2 regions of the Enterobacter cloacae complex sp. 394F7 genome follow, and region 1 is predicted to be linked to the other one. Evidence: predicted binding sites of a transcription regulator. Region 1 holds the regulator's gene; the other holds the start of a gene.
The links. The regulator PurR, encoded in region 1, represses purine synthesis genes. The targets are predictions, from matches to a motif close to CANGCAAACGTTTGCNTG.
Positions count from the first base shown of each region.

Region 2: the regulator PurR is predicted to act here: its motif matches at 3,240-3,257, upstream of AC2FAK_RS06300 (nucleoside-specific channel-forming protein Tsx).

Region 1 covers NZ_JBXWCS010000004.1:157,829-165,590, forward strand. Annotated here, with positions in the region: gene mdtK (MdtK family multidrug efflux MATE transporter) at 1-839, opposite strand, end outside; gene AC2FAK_RS07730 (riboflavin synthase) at 1,066-1,707, shown strand; gene cfa (cyclopropane fatty acyl phospholipid synthase) at 1,740-2,888, opposite strand; gene punC (purine nucleoside transporter PunC) at 3,186-4,385, opposite strand; gene punR (DNA-binding transcriptional activator PunR) at 4,501-5,412, shown strand; gene purR (HTH-type transcriptional repressor PurR) at 5,429-6,454, opposite strand; gene cydH (cytochrome bd-I oxidase subunit CydH) at 6,752-6,841, shown strand; gene AC2FAK_RS07760 (MFS transporter) at 7,005-7,762, shown strand, end outside.
Region 2 covers NZ_JBXWCS010000003.1:296,238-303,999, reverse strand. Annotated here, with positions in the region: gene secF (protein translocase subunit SecF) at 1-939, shown strand, start outside; gene AC2FAK_RS06310 (VOC family protein) at 1,079-1,444, shown strand; gene AC2FAK_RS06305 (helix-turn-helix transcriptional regulator) at 1,459-2,139, shown strand; gene AC2FAK_RS06300 (nucleoside-specific channel-forming protein Tsx) at 2,217-3,101, opposite strand; gene AC2FAK_RS06295 (SadB/YajI family lipoprotein) at 3,373-3,912, opposite strand; gene nrdR (transcriptional regulator NrdR) at 4,065-4,514, shown strand; gene ribD (bifunctional diaminohydroxyphosphoribosylaminopyrimidine deaminase/5-amino-6-(5-phosphoribosylamino)uracil reductase RibD) at 4,519-5,622, shown strand; gene ribH (6,7-dimethyl-8-ribityllumazine synthase) at 5,710-6,180, shown strand; gene nusB (transcription antitermination factor NusB) at 6,202-6,621, shown strand; gene thiL (thiamine-phosphate kinase) at 6,699-7,670, shown strand; gene AC2FAK_RS06265 (aldo/keto reductase) at 7,745-7,762, opposite strand, start outside.

The DNA.
Region 1 (7,762 bases):
AAGTTCAGCGCAATCTGGTGTCCGGCCACGTTCACAATGCCCAGCGGCGAGACCAGCAGGGCGACCACGGCAAACAGAGTCACTTCGAAGAACAGTGCCAGCGCAATGGGCAGCCCCAGCTGGACCAGACGCATCATAATGTGCCAGTCCGGCGTGCTGAATGAACGCTCATTACGGATATCACGCAGGGAGCGGGCGTGTTTAACAAAGGTGAGTATGCTAAAGAACATCACCCAGTACACCGCCGCTGTTGCCACGCCGCAGCCTACGCCGCCAAGCTCCGGCATACCAAAATGGCCGTAAATAAAGATATAGTTCACCGGAATGTTGACCAGTAAACCGATAAAGCCCATGACCATCCCCGGCTTGGTTTTTGCCAGGCCTTCGCACTGGTTACGCGCCACCTGGAAGAAGAGATAACCCGGTACACCCCAGAGCAGGGCGCGCAGATACCCCACGGCTTTGTCTGCCAGAGCCGGGTCGATATTATGCATGGCGCGAATGATATGCCCGGCGTTCCAGAGCACGATCATAATCAGTACGGAGACAAATCCAGCCAGCCAAAAGCCCTGGCGCACCTGATGGGCGATACGTTCACGTCGGCCGGAACCATTCAGCTGGGCGATAACCGGCGTGAGTGCCAGCAGCAGGCCGTGACCGAAGAGAATGGCCGGAAGCCAGATAGAGGTTCCGATTGCCACGGCGGCCATATCGGTGGCGCTGTAGCCACCGGCCATCACCGTATCCACAAATCCCATTGCGGTCTGGGCCACCTGCGCGATGATCACCGGGATAGCCAGTGCCAATAACTGCCGCGCTTCATTCATGTACTTCTGCACGTGAACACCTTTATTTTGTAGTTATATGAGAGACTAAAAAAGCCGCCGTAACTGGCAGCAAGAAGAAAAAGCAGAGGGGGTGCCAGCTATTGTAGCGGGCTTTAGCTATTAATCTAGTGAAAAAATCGCCAGAAAATGCGCTGCTCTGGCAACCTGTATTTCCAACTGTTATTGTGGTGGGATTAAACGGTGTCACCACCGTCCGGAAAATACAGGAGTTGTAAGCATGTTTACTGGTATTGTGCAGGGCACCGCTAAAGTGGTGTCCATTGATGAAAAACCTAATTTCCGTACCCACGTCGTTGAGCTGCCAGAATATATGCTGGATGGCATCGAAACCGGTGCCTCGGTTGCGCATAACGGCTGCTGCCTGACGGTGACCGAAATTCATGGCAACCAGATTAGCTTTGATTTAATGAAAGAAACGCTGCGTATCACCAACCTGGGCGAACTGGTGGTGGGCGATACCGTAAACGTAGAGCGTGCGGCGAAGTTCAGCGATGAAATTGGCGGCCACCTGATGTCGGGCCATATCATGACCACCGCCGAAGTGGCGAAAATTGTCACCTCTGAAAATAACCGTCAAATCTGGTTTAAAGTGCAGGATCCGTCATTAATGAAATACATCCTGTATAAAGGATTTATTGGTATTGATGGGATTAGCCTGACGGTCGGAGAAGTGACGCCGACGCGTTTTTGCGTGCATTTAATTCCGGAAACGCTACAGCGTACGACGCTGGGGGCGAAAAAACTGGGGCAGCGTGTGAATATCGAAATCGATCCGCAAACCCAGGCGGTGGTGGATACCGTCGAGCGTGTGCTGGCGGCGAAAGAGGCGGCCATAATAAAGGCCACCGAAGAAGAATAAAAAAAATAACCCCGGATATCCGGGGTTATTTTTTAGCGCGGCACACGTAAGCCATGTTCAATCCCGCGACTGAAGACCACCTGCCAGAGCTGAATATCACGCGCGCGGAACGCACCTGCGCAGGCATTCAGATAATAGCTGAACATCCGTTTAAATCGTTCAGAATAGTTGTCTGCAATCTCAGGCCACGCTTGCTGGAAACGTTCATGCCACGCCATAAGCGTGGTGTCGTAATCCGCGCCAAAGTTATGCCAGTCTTCCATAATGAAGTGGCTTTCGCTGGCGTTGGCAATCTGGCGAACGGAAGGCAAACAGCCATTCGGAAAGATGTATTTATTGATCCACGGGTCAACGTTATTGTCCGTGCGCTTAGAGCCTATGGTGTGCAGCAGGAAAATGCCGTCGGGTTTTAAATTACGATCCACCACCTCAAAATAGGTGTCGTAATTTTTCGGCCCCACGTGCTCAAACATGCCCACGGAAACAATGCGATCAAACTGCTCGTTGAGGTCGCGGTAATCCTGCAGACGGATATCAACGTCGAGACCCTGGCAGCGCTCCCGGGCCATTTTTTGCTGTTCGGCTGAAATGGTTACGCCGACCACGCTGACGCCGTAGTGCTTCGCCATAAAATACGCCAGACCGCCCCAGCCACAGCCGATATCCAGCACACGCATGCCGGGCTGCAGCTGCAGTTTCTCGCTAATCAGACGCAGTTTATCCTGCTGGGCTTCTTCGAGGGTTGTCGCCTTTTTCCAGTAGGCGCAGGAGTATTGCATGAAGGGATCCAGCATGCGGCTGAACAAATCGTTACCGAGGTCGTAGTGCTCTTTGCCCACGATCCACGCCCGCTTTTTGCTTTGCAGATTGAACAAACGGGCGGAGGCGACGCGCAACGTATCTTTTATATTGCGGGGGAGCTGGTTCTCCAGACCGGCGCGCAACACGCTGGCAAAGAAAATATCCAGCCGCTCGCAATCCCACCAGCCATCCATATAGCTTTCGCCCAGCCCTAACGATCCCTCGCGCAGCACGCGTTTAAAAAAATCGGGATGTTTGACCTGCGGATCGGAGGGTGAAGATCCGTTGATAGTGATGCCTGCACGACCTAACAGTTCACTGACGATCCGGGACCAGTTATCGTCCGGAACGCTGACTTCTTCTATACACGATGAACTCATAGCTTCTCCATCACCTTACTGTGATCAGAACCTTCAAACAGCGTAGACGCTTTTTATGGTTTGTGAGAAATCTCACGGTAAATACCGCGAGGCTAGTATCCGACGTAGAACAGAGGAAGGGAGATATCCCTTGCCGAAATGCCTTCCATGGTAAAACGGGAGCACTCCGGCTCCCGTTAACACTTAATATTTATCGTAATTAATCGAACCAAATTTAGTATAGGCCTAAAATTTGGTGATTCAACAGAAAATTGTTAGCTGGCTAATTAATTGCTTTAAGCATAATTCCCCGCGTAATCAGGCATGTGATGTTTCTCTCTGAACCTCTTCATTCTGCTCACGATGCGCTGATGACTGCATGCGATAGCCTAAGCCTGCCAGCGCAACGGTGACCAGCATCACGCTGGTGGTAGTTAACAGCGGGGTGGCAATCAGCGCTGACACCACCAGGCTTGCCAGGAAGCACAGGCCGAGCTGCAGGGTATTTTGCAGCGCCGCGGCGCGTCCTGTCGCCTGCGGGAAAGGACGTAACGCCTGTGCGACCACGATAGGATAAATGGCACCGTTAGCCACCGCCATCACGCAGAACGGAATCAAAATTTCCGCCAGACCGACGCCTGGAATAAACCCAACGGCCCAGGTCGCGCCCACGCTCAAGGCAAACAGCGCCAGCAGCCAGGGCAGCATCTGCTGGCCTTCCCATTTATGCAGCGCCGCACGGCAGCCGTATCCGCCCAGCAGGAAGGCGATGGTCTGCGGGACATAGCTCAGGCCAATGGCGGCCGGGCTGTACCCCATATCGTGCAGAATAAACGGCGAGCCGGTGAGCCAGGCGAAGAAGCTCGCCGAGCAGGCGGCATAGACCAGGACGTTACCACGATACGCTTTGGCGCTCAGCAGGGAGAGGAACGTGATCGGTTTGGCGTCAGCATGCACCTCTTTTTGATGCGCGGGCTTGAGGGCAAACGCTGGCAGCATCAGTACCAGGGTGATGGCAAACAGCGTGGCAAAAATGGCCTGCCAGTCAAAGTGCGCGAGGATCCAGCTGCCCAGCAGGGGAGCGAGGGCGGGTGACAGGCCAACCAGCGGCATAATGGTGGCGAAAATGCGGTTGGTACGGTTGGCCGGGTAGTAGTCGGTCACGAGAGCCTGCCAGGTTACCGCCGCGGCACAGACGCCGACGGCCTGAACAAAGCGCAGCACCAGCAGCCAGGTCGCATCGCGTACCCATAACATTCCCAGGCAGCCTGCGGCAAAAATGGCCAGGCCCAGTAACAGCACCGGTTTACGCCCGAAGCGATCGGAGAGCGGGCCCCAGAGCAGCTGTGCGATGGCAAAACCGGCGAGGAACAAACTCAGGCTGGCGCTGATGGCCGCGGCTGGCGTTTGCAGATCTTCCTGCATCGCCGCAAACGCGGGCAGGTACATATCGGTGGCCAAAAAGCCCAGCACGCTCAAACCGCCGAGCCAGACTAAAAATCCATTCCTGGGTTGCATTGTTTTATTCTCCTTGAGGAGGCAGGTAGACACTGGCGCAGAGTGTAGGGAGTGCAAAGCGGGTTGTGAAACGCTAATATTTGGCGGTTGCATTCAAATTTTTTGCAGGCAGAAAATGTGGTCAGATTATTCTCTTGAAGTGGTGGATGCTGTCGCGCGTAACGGCAGCTTTAGCGGTGCGGCACAGGAGTTGCACCGCGTCCCTTCGGCTATCAGCTACACGGTGCGGCAGCTTGAAGAGTGGCTGGCGGTTCCGCTGTTCGAACGGCGGCATCGCGATGTGGAATTAACGCCTGCTGGCGCGTGGTTTTTGAAAGAAGGGCGTTCTGTTATCAAAAAAATGCAGATCACTCGCGAACAGTGCCAGCAGATCGCCAACGGCTGGCGCGGACATCTTTCCATCGCCGTGGACAATATCGTTAAGCCGGAGCGTACCCGGCAGATGATCGTGGATTTCTATCGCCATTTTTCAGACGTTGAACTTCGTGTCTCGCAGGAGGTATTCAACGGGGTCTGGGACGCGCTGGCGGACGGCAGGGCAGAGATGGCGATTGGCGCAACCCAGGCGATCCCCGTCGGGGGGCGCTATGCGTTTCGCGATATGGGCATGTTGAGCTGGAAATGCGTCGTGGCACACGATCATCCGCTGGCTGCCCTGGAGGGACCGCTGAGTGACGACACGCTGCGCAACTGGCCGTCGCTGGTGCTGGAGGATACCTCGCGCTCGTTGCCAAAACGTATTACCTGGCTTCTTGATAACCAGCGGCGGGTGGTAGCGCCGGACTGGGAATCCTCCGCGACCTGCCTCAGCGCCGGGCTGTGCGTCGCGATGGTTCCCGTCCATTTCGCTAAGCCGAGAATCGATACCGGTGAATGGGTCGAGCTGACGCTGGAGAATCCGTTCCCGGATGCGGCCTGCTGCCTGACGTGGCAACAAAATGATGTGTCGCCCGCCATGGCATGGCTACTGGATTATCTGGGAGACAGCGAAACGCTTAACCGGGAATGGCTACGGGAGCCAGCTTAGCTGGCTCCACACGAGATTAACGACGGTAGTCGCGGAATGGACCATCCGCAACGGAACGGCGCTCGATAAGGCGCGGGTGAACTTCAATGGACTGCGACTCTTCACGTTTGTTGACGATCCTGTCCATCAGCATATTGAAGGCCGTTTCACCGAGGGAGTCCTTCGGCTGGTGGATGGTGGTCAGCGCAGGCGTGAAGAAGCGCGCGTTGCGCACGTTGTCATAGCCGATCACGGAAATATCCTGCGGCACGCGCAGGCCCAGCTCATCGGCTGCACACAGGGCCCCCATCGCCATGATGTCCCCGCCGCAGAACACCGCCGTTGGACGATGCGGCTGAGAAACGATCTGCTGCATGGCGCGGTAGCCAGACTCCGGCTCAAAGTCGCCCTGCACGATCCAGTTTTCCGGCACGGTGATCAGCGCTTCTTCCATCGCCTTCATAAACCCGGCCAGACGGCCAGCACCGGTGTTGCGCTCAAGCGGCCCCGGGATCACGCCTATTTCACGGTGACCGCGTTCAATCAGATAGCGACCCGCCATATAACCGCCTTCGAAGGCGTTATCGATGACGGAGTCGGTAAAGTCGGCGCGCGCTTCGCCCCAGTCCATCACCACCATTGGGATATGACGATACTCTTCCAGCATGGAAAGGACAGATTCCGGGTATTCGGAACACATCACCAGAAGGCCATCCACGCGTTTTTGCGCCATCATCGACAGATAGGCGCGCTGTTTTTCAATATTGTTCCACGCGTTGCCGAGGATAAGGGTATAGCCTTTCTGGAAGCAGTTTTTCTCAACCGCTTCGATGATTTCGGCAAAATAGGCCGCTTCACTGCTGGTCGCCAGCAAACCAATGGATTTGGTGTGATTAACTTTAAGGCTACGCGCAACGGCACTCGGCGAGTAGTGCAGCTCTTTGATTGCCGCCCAGACGGCGTTGCGCGTCTCTTCCGCCACGAAGCGGGTTTTGTTAATTACATGTGATACGGTTGTAGTGGAAACGTTTGCGCGTTTTGCTACGTCTTTAATTGTTGCCATTAAATGTCACTCCAGACCATATCCTAAACTCCTGAAAACCTTGAAGGTAAACGTTTGCCTTCTCTCACCCTTATCACGCAATTTTGAATTGCGGCACGCCAGGAAAACGACACGGGACGTCAGGAGGGGGTCAATGGCCGGTACGCTAATAAATTTAGCGTGGAATTTTGTCCTATCTTGATGAAAAGGGGAAGAGCTAAAGTGGTTATCCGTTTAAATCCTGGAAGATTTTTGACGTAAATTGTGTAAAAATGAGCAAGCTCACTTTTCGTGGGGGGATTAAAAGGAGAAAAATTGATGAGTTCCGATCTGAAGTTTTCGCTGTTCACCACCGTTATTGTGCTGGCGCTGATTGTTGCTGCAGGTCTGACGGCTGCACTGCACTGATTTACGCGGAGGGGGCGTTCGCTCTCTCCCGCTCGTCCTGATTGTTACATCTCCGGCAAAAATCTTTTGCCAATTTGTTAACTTCTCATTTTTTGTGATTGATGTCATGCTTTCGGCTTCTTTGTTCTGTGTCACCACATGACACGGCATCCGGAGTTGACGCATGAAAATCAATTTTCCCCTGCTGGCCCTGGCGATTGGCGCTTTTGGGATTGGCACCACTGAATTTTCCCCTATGGGACTCTTACCGGTTATCGCCCGCGGTGTGGACGTCTCTATCCCTGCAGCCGGGATGTTAATCAGCGCCTATGCCATTGGTGTGATGGTAGGGGCACCGCTGATGACGCTGTTGCTTTCCCACCGAGCGCGCCGCAATGCGCTGATTTTCCTGATGGCTATCTTTACCCTTGGCAACGTGCTCTCCGCCATTTCGCCGGATTACACCACGCTGATGCTGTCACGCATTCTGACAAGCCTTAACCACGGCGCTTTCTTTGGGCTGGGGTCGGTGGTGGCGGCAAGCGTGGTGCCCAAACACAAGCAGGCGAGTGCCGTGGCAACCATGTTTATGGGCCTGACCATCGCCAACATTGGCGGCGTTCCTGCGGCCACCTGGCTGGGTGAGGTCATTGGCTGGCGTATGTCGTTCCTCGCAACCGCCGTACTGGGCGTTGTCGCGATGGTGGCGTTGTTCTTCTCTCTGCCGAAAGGCAGCGCTGGTGAGCGTCCTGAGGTACGTAAAGAGCTGTCGGTACTGATGCGTCCGCAGGTGCTCTCGGCGCTGCTCACCACCGTGCTGGGTGCCGGGGCGATGTTTACCCTTTACACCTATATTTCGCCGGTGCTGCATGACATCACTCACGCGACGCCGATCTTTATCACCGCGATGCTGGTGCTGATTGGCGTGGGCTTCTCGATTGG
Region 2 (7,762 bases), on a different contig from region 1:
CACGGCCGTAAAGTCTGGGACTTTATGCGCTGGGACTACTGGGCCTTCGGCATTTCAGGTTTACTGCTGATTCTGTCCATCGTCGTTATGGGCGTAAAAGGCTTTAACTGGGGTCTGGATTTCACCGGTGGTACGGTGATTGAAATCACCCTGGAAAAACCGGTCGATATGGACCAGATGCGTCAGTCACTGCAGAAAGCGGGCTTTGAAGAGCCGCTGCTGCAGAACTTCGGCAGCAGCCGCGACATCATGGTGCGTATGCCGCCGGTACACGATGCCAACGGCAGCCAGGAACTGGGCAGCAAGGTTGTTAGCGTGATTAACGAAACAACCAGCCAGAACGCCACGGTTAAGCGTATTGAGTTCGTCGGCCCGAGCGTGGGTGCGGACCTGGCGCAAACCGGTGCGATGGCGCTGCTGGTGGCGCTGATCTCCATCCTGGTGTACGTCGGTTTCCGCTTTGAGTGGCGACTGGCGGCGGGTGTGGTTATCGCACTGGCGCACGACGTGGTGATCACCATGGGCGTACTGTCTCTGTTCCATATTGAGATTGACCTGACAATTGTGGCATCCCTGATGTCCGTTATCGGTTACTCCCTGAACGACAGTATCGTGGTATCTGACCGTATTCGTGAAAACTTCCGTAAGATCCGTCGCGGTACGCCGTACGAAATCTTTAACGTGTCGTTGACCCAGACGCTGCACCGTACCTTGATCACATCCGGTACCACCTTGATGGTGATCCTGATGCTGTATCTCTTCGGTGGTCCGGTGCTGGAAGGCTTCTCGCTGACCATGCTGATCGGTGTCTCTATCGGTACTGCGTCGTCAATCTACGTGGCGTCCGCTCTGGCACTGAAACTTGGCATGAAGCGCGAGCACCTGCTCCAGCAGAAAGTCGAGAAAGAAGGGGCGGATCAGCCGTCTATTCTGCCGTAAGACGTTTATCGCGTTATCGAAATCCCGGTCTGTTGACCGGGATTTTTTTTATCTGCTCCTGACAAACACTCCTGACAGTATGCTGTCAGGAGCCCTGTCGTAGACTCCTGTTGAACCCAAACAAGAGGCAGGAGGATGTATGAAAAGTGTGATTAACTGGTTTGAGATTCCGGTCGCGGATATGGATCGCGCCATCAAATTTTATGAGCCGGTGATGCAGGTTTCACTGAGGCGCGAGAAAATGGACAGCGCCGAGCTGGCGGTATTCCCGCATGAGGATCCGGCCACCGGCGGCGCGCTGGCAAAATTTGAGGGGATTATTCCCTCGGTGCAGGGGGCCATTATCTACCTGCATACTGACAATCTGACAGCAACGCTCGATCGCATTGCCTCTGCGGGCGGCGAGTGCGTGTTTGGCCCGCTGGAGTTACCGCGCGGTATTGGTACTATTGCTTTATTTACCGACAGCGAAGGTAATCGCGTCGGCCTTCATCAACCTGCCTGAGAGCGTATGCAAAAATGACCCGACGCGCTGACCGTTTGTTTCAGATAGTACAGATCCTGCGGGGCCGACGTCTGACAACGGCAGCGCATCTTGCGGACAGGCTGGGCGTTTCTGAGCGCACGGTGTACCGCGATATCCGCGACCTGTCGCTTTCCGGCGTGCCGGTGGAGGGCGAAGCGGGGAGCGGTTACCGGCTAATGTCGGGGTTTGACCTGCCGCCGCTGATGCTGACAAACAAGGAGTCTGAGGCGCTGATCGTGGCTATTCGTCTGCTTACCACCTGGGGCGGGGAGTCGCTGTCGCGCGAACTGGAGTCGGCACAGGAGAAAGTGCTCGCGATCCTGCCCGAAGAGAGCCGCCGAAAGGCAGAGCAGACGCGGATCTACGCCCCGGATTTTGGCATGAAAAGCCACTCCCGCAGTGATTTTGATGTCATACATCAGGCGATCTCGGCCCAGCGCGTGCTCGTGCTGCATTATCGTGACGAAGCGGGGCAATTTTCAACGCGTGAGGTTCAGCCGCTGGGGCTGTTTTTCTGGGGAGAACGCTGGCTACTGGCGTCATGGTGTGAACTGCGCGATGACTATCGCTGTTTCCGTCTCGACAGATGCCTCAAAATTGTCCTTACGGAAAGGCGCTTTAGTGAGAGTGCAGACCGATCGCTGGCGGATTTTTTGCGCAAGGTGAAGCAGTAACAAGCCACGGGGAGAGGCAGCCCGCACAGGTTTTGTAGCCGGGTAAGCGTCAGCGCCACCCGGCAACAATCACACGATTAGAAGTTGTAACCCACTACCAGGTAACCACCCCAACCGGTAGAACGGACGCTGAAGTCGCCGTTGCCGAAGTTCAGGCTGGCGTCGTCGTTCCACTGTCCACCGTTGTGCCAGTAACGCGCAACAACAGAGTAGTGCCAGTGATCGTAGTTCAGCGCCAGGATGTGGCTGGAGGCGATGGAGTCGTTGGTGCGCGCTTTCTTACCGTTCAGATCGCGGAAGTCGTTGTCGCCCAGATCGGAACCCCAGTCAAAGTTGGTGAAGCCGATATAGCTCAGGTTGCCGCCCCACAGCTGGGTGATTGGCACAAAGTATTTCACTTTGAAACGGTAACCATCCCACTCGTTTTCGTTCGCGGCACCGTAGTTCTGCCATTGATACTTAGCGTACACGTTCAGAGACAGGCTCATTGGCAGGCCCGTGTCGATGTCGGTACCCAGACCCATATACCAGGTGCTCTGGCGACCGGACTTGTTACGGCCCATGTCGTAGATATAGTTGTTCGCGAAATACCACTCTTTGAACGGACCAAACGCCAGGCTGGTACCAGTCAGTTTATCAATAGAGAAGCGCGGCTCGATCTCCATGAACAGTGGGGAACCGTGGTTCCAGATACCTTTTGCGTCGGTGTTACCACCGAAGAAGACCGGTGCATCCATATAGCCGTAGAAATCAAACCAGTCTTTCTTGGCGAACGCTTCGTACTCCAGGTAGGTATCGTTACGGATCTGAGGTCCGAAACGGGTGTGGTAGCTGCCGACCACGTTAACGCTCTGGTGCCACCAGTCGGAGAGGTATTGTGGTTTATCGTTTTCCGCTGCGTTAACAGTGAAAGAGGAGGACAATGCCAGCACGGCGCCGGCTGCGAGTAATGTTTTTTTCATAATCATGCCACTGATTGAAATTCCCTTCCGGGAGTGAAAAATGCGCGAATTGCGTTTCTAAATATTTCGTGTTTCTGCGGAGCCTATTATAGGAATCCTTGCTCACAAAAATATGTGTTGTTTCACATATCTCTCACACGCGTAATCGATTGCGTTCACGTTTGCGTACTTTAAACGGCCGGGATTGTAGCGGCAATCATTTATGTTGCCAATCCATACGAAATGTAAATGTTAGCGGAGTGACATTTCACTCCGCTCAAAAGGAGGGGGGTTACTGCGCGGCGGGTTGGATGTCGTGAATGCGGATAAAGCCTAACTGATCGGGCGTAAGGCCGCTTAACTGAAGCGGAATATCCACATCACTCGGCGCTAAAACACTGGCCGGGGCGGTGAAGAGCTGATTCTTCACGTTCACCTCCTGGTAATTCTCGGTGGTGCCCTGGATCTGGCCCCACTCGACGGTGCCGCTAAAGGCTGGCAGCGGATCGTTGGACTCACCCTGAATGCGTAATGTTGCGCGAGTACCATCCGCATTTGCCGCCACATTCACCAGCGACATTTTTAACGTGCCAACCTGGCTGTTGAGACGGGCAGGGGTGTTGGCCCCCGGCAGCAAATACACTCCGCTGGTGGATTTTGCATTCAGCGCGTTTTGCTGGGTGATCTTCACGGTCTCTTTGTTCAGTTTGTCCATTGCCGTATTGAGCGTATTCACGCTCTGTTTCATCTGGCGGACTTCGGTTTGCTGTGCACAGGCACTAAGGGTGAAGAGGCTCCCCACCAGCAGAATTTTCAGGTAACGTCTTGTCATTGCGTTTAATTCCTTGAAATAACGGATCACCGTAATGGTAGCCAGCATCATCCCGACAGACATAGATCCTTTGTCTCAAAAAGCTCTTCCTTTGTTGTCAGGCCAGTTCAGGGTAAAATGAAAGTCAGTTAACCAGATAACAGGGATACCGTATGCATTGCCCATTCTGCTCCGCTGTGGATACCAAAGTCATCGATTCTCGTCTTGTGGGCGAAGGGTCTTCCGTACGCCGCCGTCGGCAGTGTCTGGTATGTAACGAGCGTTTCACGACCTTTGAGGTGGCAGAGCTGGTCATGCCGCGCGTGGTAAAAAGTAACGATGTGCGCGAGCCGTTTAACGAAGAGAAGCTGCGCAGCGGAATGCTCAAAGCGCTGGAAAAACGCCCCGTCAGCGCGGATGACGTCGAAATGGCGTTAAACCACATTAAATCTTACCTTCGTGGTCTGGGTGAACGTGAAGTGCCCAGCAAGATGATCGGCAATCTGGTGATGGAGCAGTTGAAAAAGCTCGATAAGGTTGCCTATATCCGCTTCGCCTCTGTCTACCGCAGTTTCGAAGATATCAAAGAGTTTGGCGAAGAGATCGCCCGCTTACAGGATTGAGTCCATGCAGGATGAGATGTACATGGCGCGCGCCATGAAGCTGGCGCAGCGCGGTCGATTTACCACCCATCCTAACCCCAACGTCGGGTGCGTCATTGTTAAAGATGGCGAGATCGTGGGCGAAGGTTTCCACTACCGCGCGGGCGAGCCCCATGCTGAGGTGAATGCCCTGCGTATGGCGGGTGAAAAAGCGCGTGGGGCTACGGCCTACGTGACGCTTGAGCCGTGCAGCCATCACGGGCGCACGCCGCCATGCTGTGAAGCGCTGATTGCGGCGGGAGTGTCGCGCGTTGTCGCTGCGATGCAGGATCCTAATCCCCAGGTGGCCGGACGTGGTCTGTACCGTCTGCAGCAGGAAGGGATCGATGTTAGCCACGGCCTGATGATGCAGGACGCGGAAGCGATTAACAAAGGCTTCCTGAAGCGTATGCGTACCGGGTTCCCGTATATTCAGCTCAAGCTGGGCGCCTCACTGGATGGCCGCACGGCGATGGCGAATGGCGAAAGTCAGTGGATCACCTCGCCGCAGGCAAGGCGCGATGTGCAACATCTGCGTGCGCAAAGCCATGCTATCCTCACCAGCAGTGAAACGGTTCTCGCGGACGATCCGGCCATGACCGTGCGCTGGAACGAACTGAATGCCGATACCCAGGTGCTGTATCCGCAGGAAAACCTGCGTCAGCCGCTGCGTATTGTCATTGATAGCCAGAACCGCGTCACGCCTGAACACCGCATTGTGCAGCAGCCCGGTGAAACCTGGATTGCCCGCACAAAGGAAGATTCACGCGACTGGCCGGAAAGCGTGCGCAGCATTATGGTGCCGGAGCACAACGGTCATCTGGATCTCGTGGTGCTGATGATGCTGCTGGGTAAGCAGCAGGTGAACAGCATCTGGGTGGAAGCCGGCCCGACGCTGGCAGGCGCACTGCTCCAGGCAGGTCTGGTCGATGAACTGATTGTCTACGTTGCGCCTAAACTGCTGGGTAGCGACGCGCGTGGCCTGTTTGTGCTGCCCGGCCTTGAAAAACTGGCCGATGCACCACAACTCAAATTTAGCGAGATTCGTCCGGTGGGTCCGGATGTTTGCCTCCATTTAACGACAGCGTAATTGCTCCTGAAATAGGGAAGCAGTGCGCAAAGTATTATGATAAAATCCGCCCCCCTGCGGGGCCAAATGAACCCGTAAAGGAAGAGTATGAACATTATTGAAGCTGCTGTAGCTACCCCGGACGCTCGCGTCGCCATCACCATTGCGCGTTTCAACAACTTCATCAACGATAGCCTGCTGGAAGGTGCGGTTGACGCCCTGAAACGTATCGGCCAGGTTAAAGATGACAACATTACCGTTGTGTGGGTTCCAGGTGCTTACGAACTGCCACTGGCAGCGGGCGCGCTGGCGAAAACCGGTAAATACGACGCGGTGATTGCGCTGGGTACCGTTATTCGTGGCGGCACTGCGCACTTCGAATACGTTGCGGGCGGTGCAAGCAATGGTCTGGCGCACGTTGCACAGGACGCTGAAATTCCTGTCGCGTTCGGCGTGCTGACCACCGAAAGTATTGAACAAGCCATCGAACGTGCTGGCACTAAAGCCGGTAACAAAGGTGCAGAAGCTGCACTGACCGCGCTTGAAATGATCAATGTATTGAAAGCCATCAAGGCCTGATTTTTTTGTAAGGGGAATTCCGTGAAACCTGCTGCTCGTCGCCGCGCCCGTGAATGTGCCGTTCAGGCACTTTACTCCTGGCAGTTGTCCCAGAACGACATCGCTGATGTTGAATACCAGTTCCTGTCAGAACAGGACGTGAAAGATGTTGACGTTCTGTACTTCCGTGAACTGCTGTCGGGAGTGGCGACTAATAGCGCGTATCTCGATGGTCTGATGAAACCCTACCTCTCCCGTCTGCTCGAAGAGCTGGGTCAGGTAGAAAAAGCAGTGCTGCGCATTGCGCTGTTTGAGCTGTCTAAACGTGATGATGTGCCGTACAAAGTGGCCATCAACGAAGCGATCGAACTGGCGAAAACCTTCGGCGCGGAAGACAGCCACAAGTTTGTAAACGGCGTTCTTGATAAAGCAGCACCTGCGATCCGTCCCCACAAAAAGTGATCCGCAAACCGGAGCTCTGCATTGCCTGACGGGCAGTGCGGCTCCGGTTTTTTCTTTTATTTGCTGAGGCATAACGTATGGCATGCGGCGAATTCTCCCTGATTGCCCGTTATTTCGACCGTGTCAGAACATCTCGTCTTGATGTTGAAACCGGCATTGGCGATGACTGTGCACTTCTCAATATTCCCGAAAAACAGACGCTGGCAATCAGCACCGACACCTTAGTGTGCGGGCGCCATTTCTTACCTGATATCGATCCTGCCGATCTGGCGTATAAAGCGCTGGCGGTCAACGTGAGCGATCTGGCTGCGATGGGGGCCGATCCGGCGTGGTTAACGCTGGCCCTGACGCTGCCAGAGGTCGATGAACCCTGGCTTGAAGCCTTCAGTGACGCTCTGTTTGAGCAGCTTAACTACTACGACATGCAATTGATTGGCGGCGATACCACGGCGGGGCCGCTATCGATGACGCTCGCGATCCACGGTTATGTGCCGGCTGGACGCGCGCTGAAACGCTCCGGGGCGAAACCTGGCGACTGGATCTACGTCACCGGTACGCCGGGCGACAGCGCAGCGGGACTGGCAATCCTTCAGGATCGCTTAACCGTGAACGATACTGACGACGCGGCGTATCTGGTCAAACGCCATCTGCGGCCAACGCCGCGTATTCTTCACGGCCAGGCGCTACGCGAACGGGCAAGCTCGGCTATCGATCTCTCGGATGGGTTAATCTCAGACCTCGGTCATATTCTGAAGGCCAGCGGTGTCGGCGCGCGCGTTGACCTGGATCTGTTCCCGCTATCAGAGCAGCTGCTTCGACACGTCGAGCCTGAGCAGGCGCTGCGCTGGGCGCTCTCCGGTGGAGAAGATTATGAGCTGTGCTTTACCGTGCCTGAGCTCAACCGTGGGACGCTGGACGTGGCGTTAGCGCATCTCGGCGCGAAGTTTACCTGTATCGGCCAGATCATGCCGGAGAGTGAAGGGCTGAAGTTTGTGAAAGATGGTGCGCCCGTTACGCTGGACTGGAAAGGGTACGATCACTTCGGGTGATGTTGTGCGATCTGTACTGCCGGGTGGCGGCTTCGCCTTACCCGGCTTACGTATTTGAGGGTTAGGGAGAGGGATTACTTAAACCCTACCAC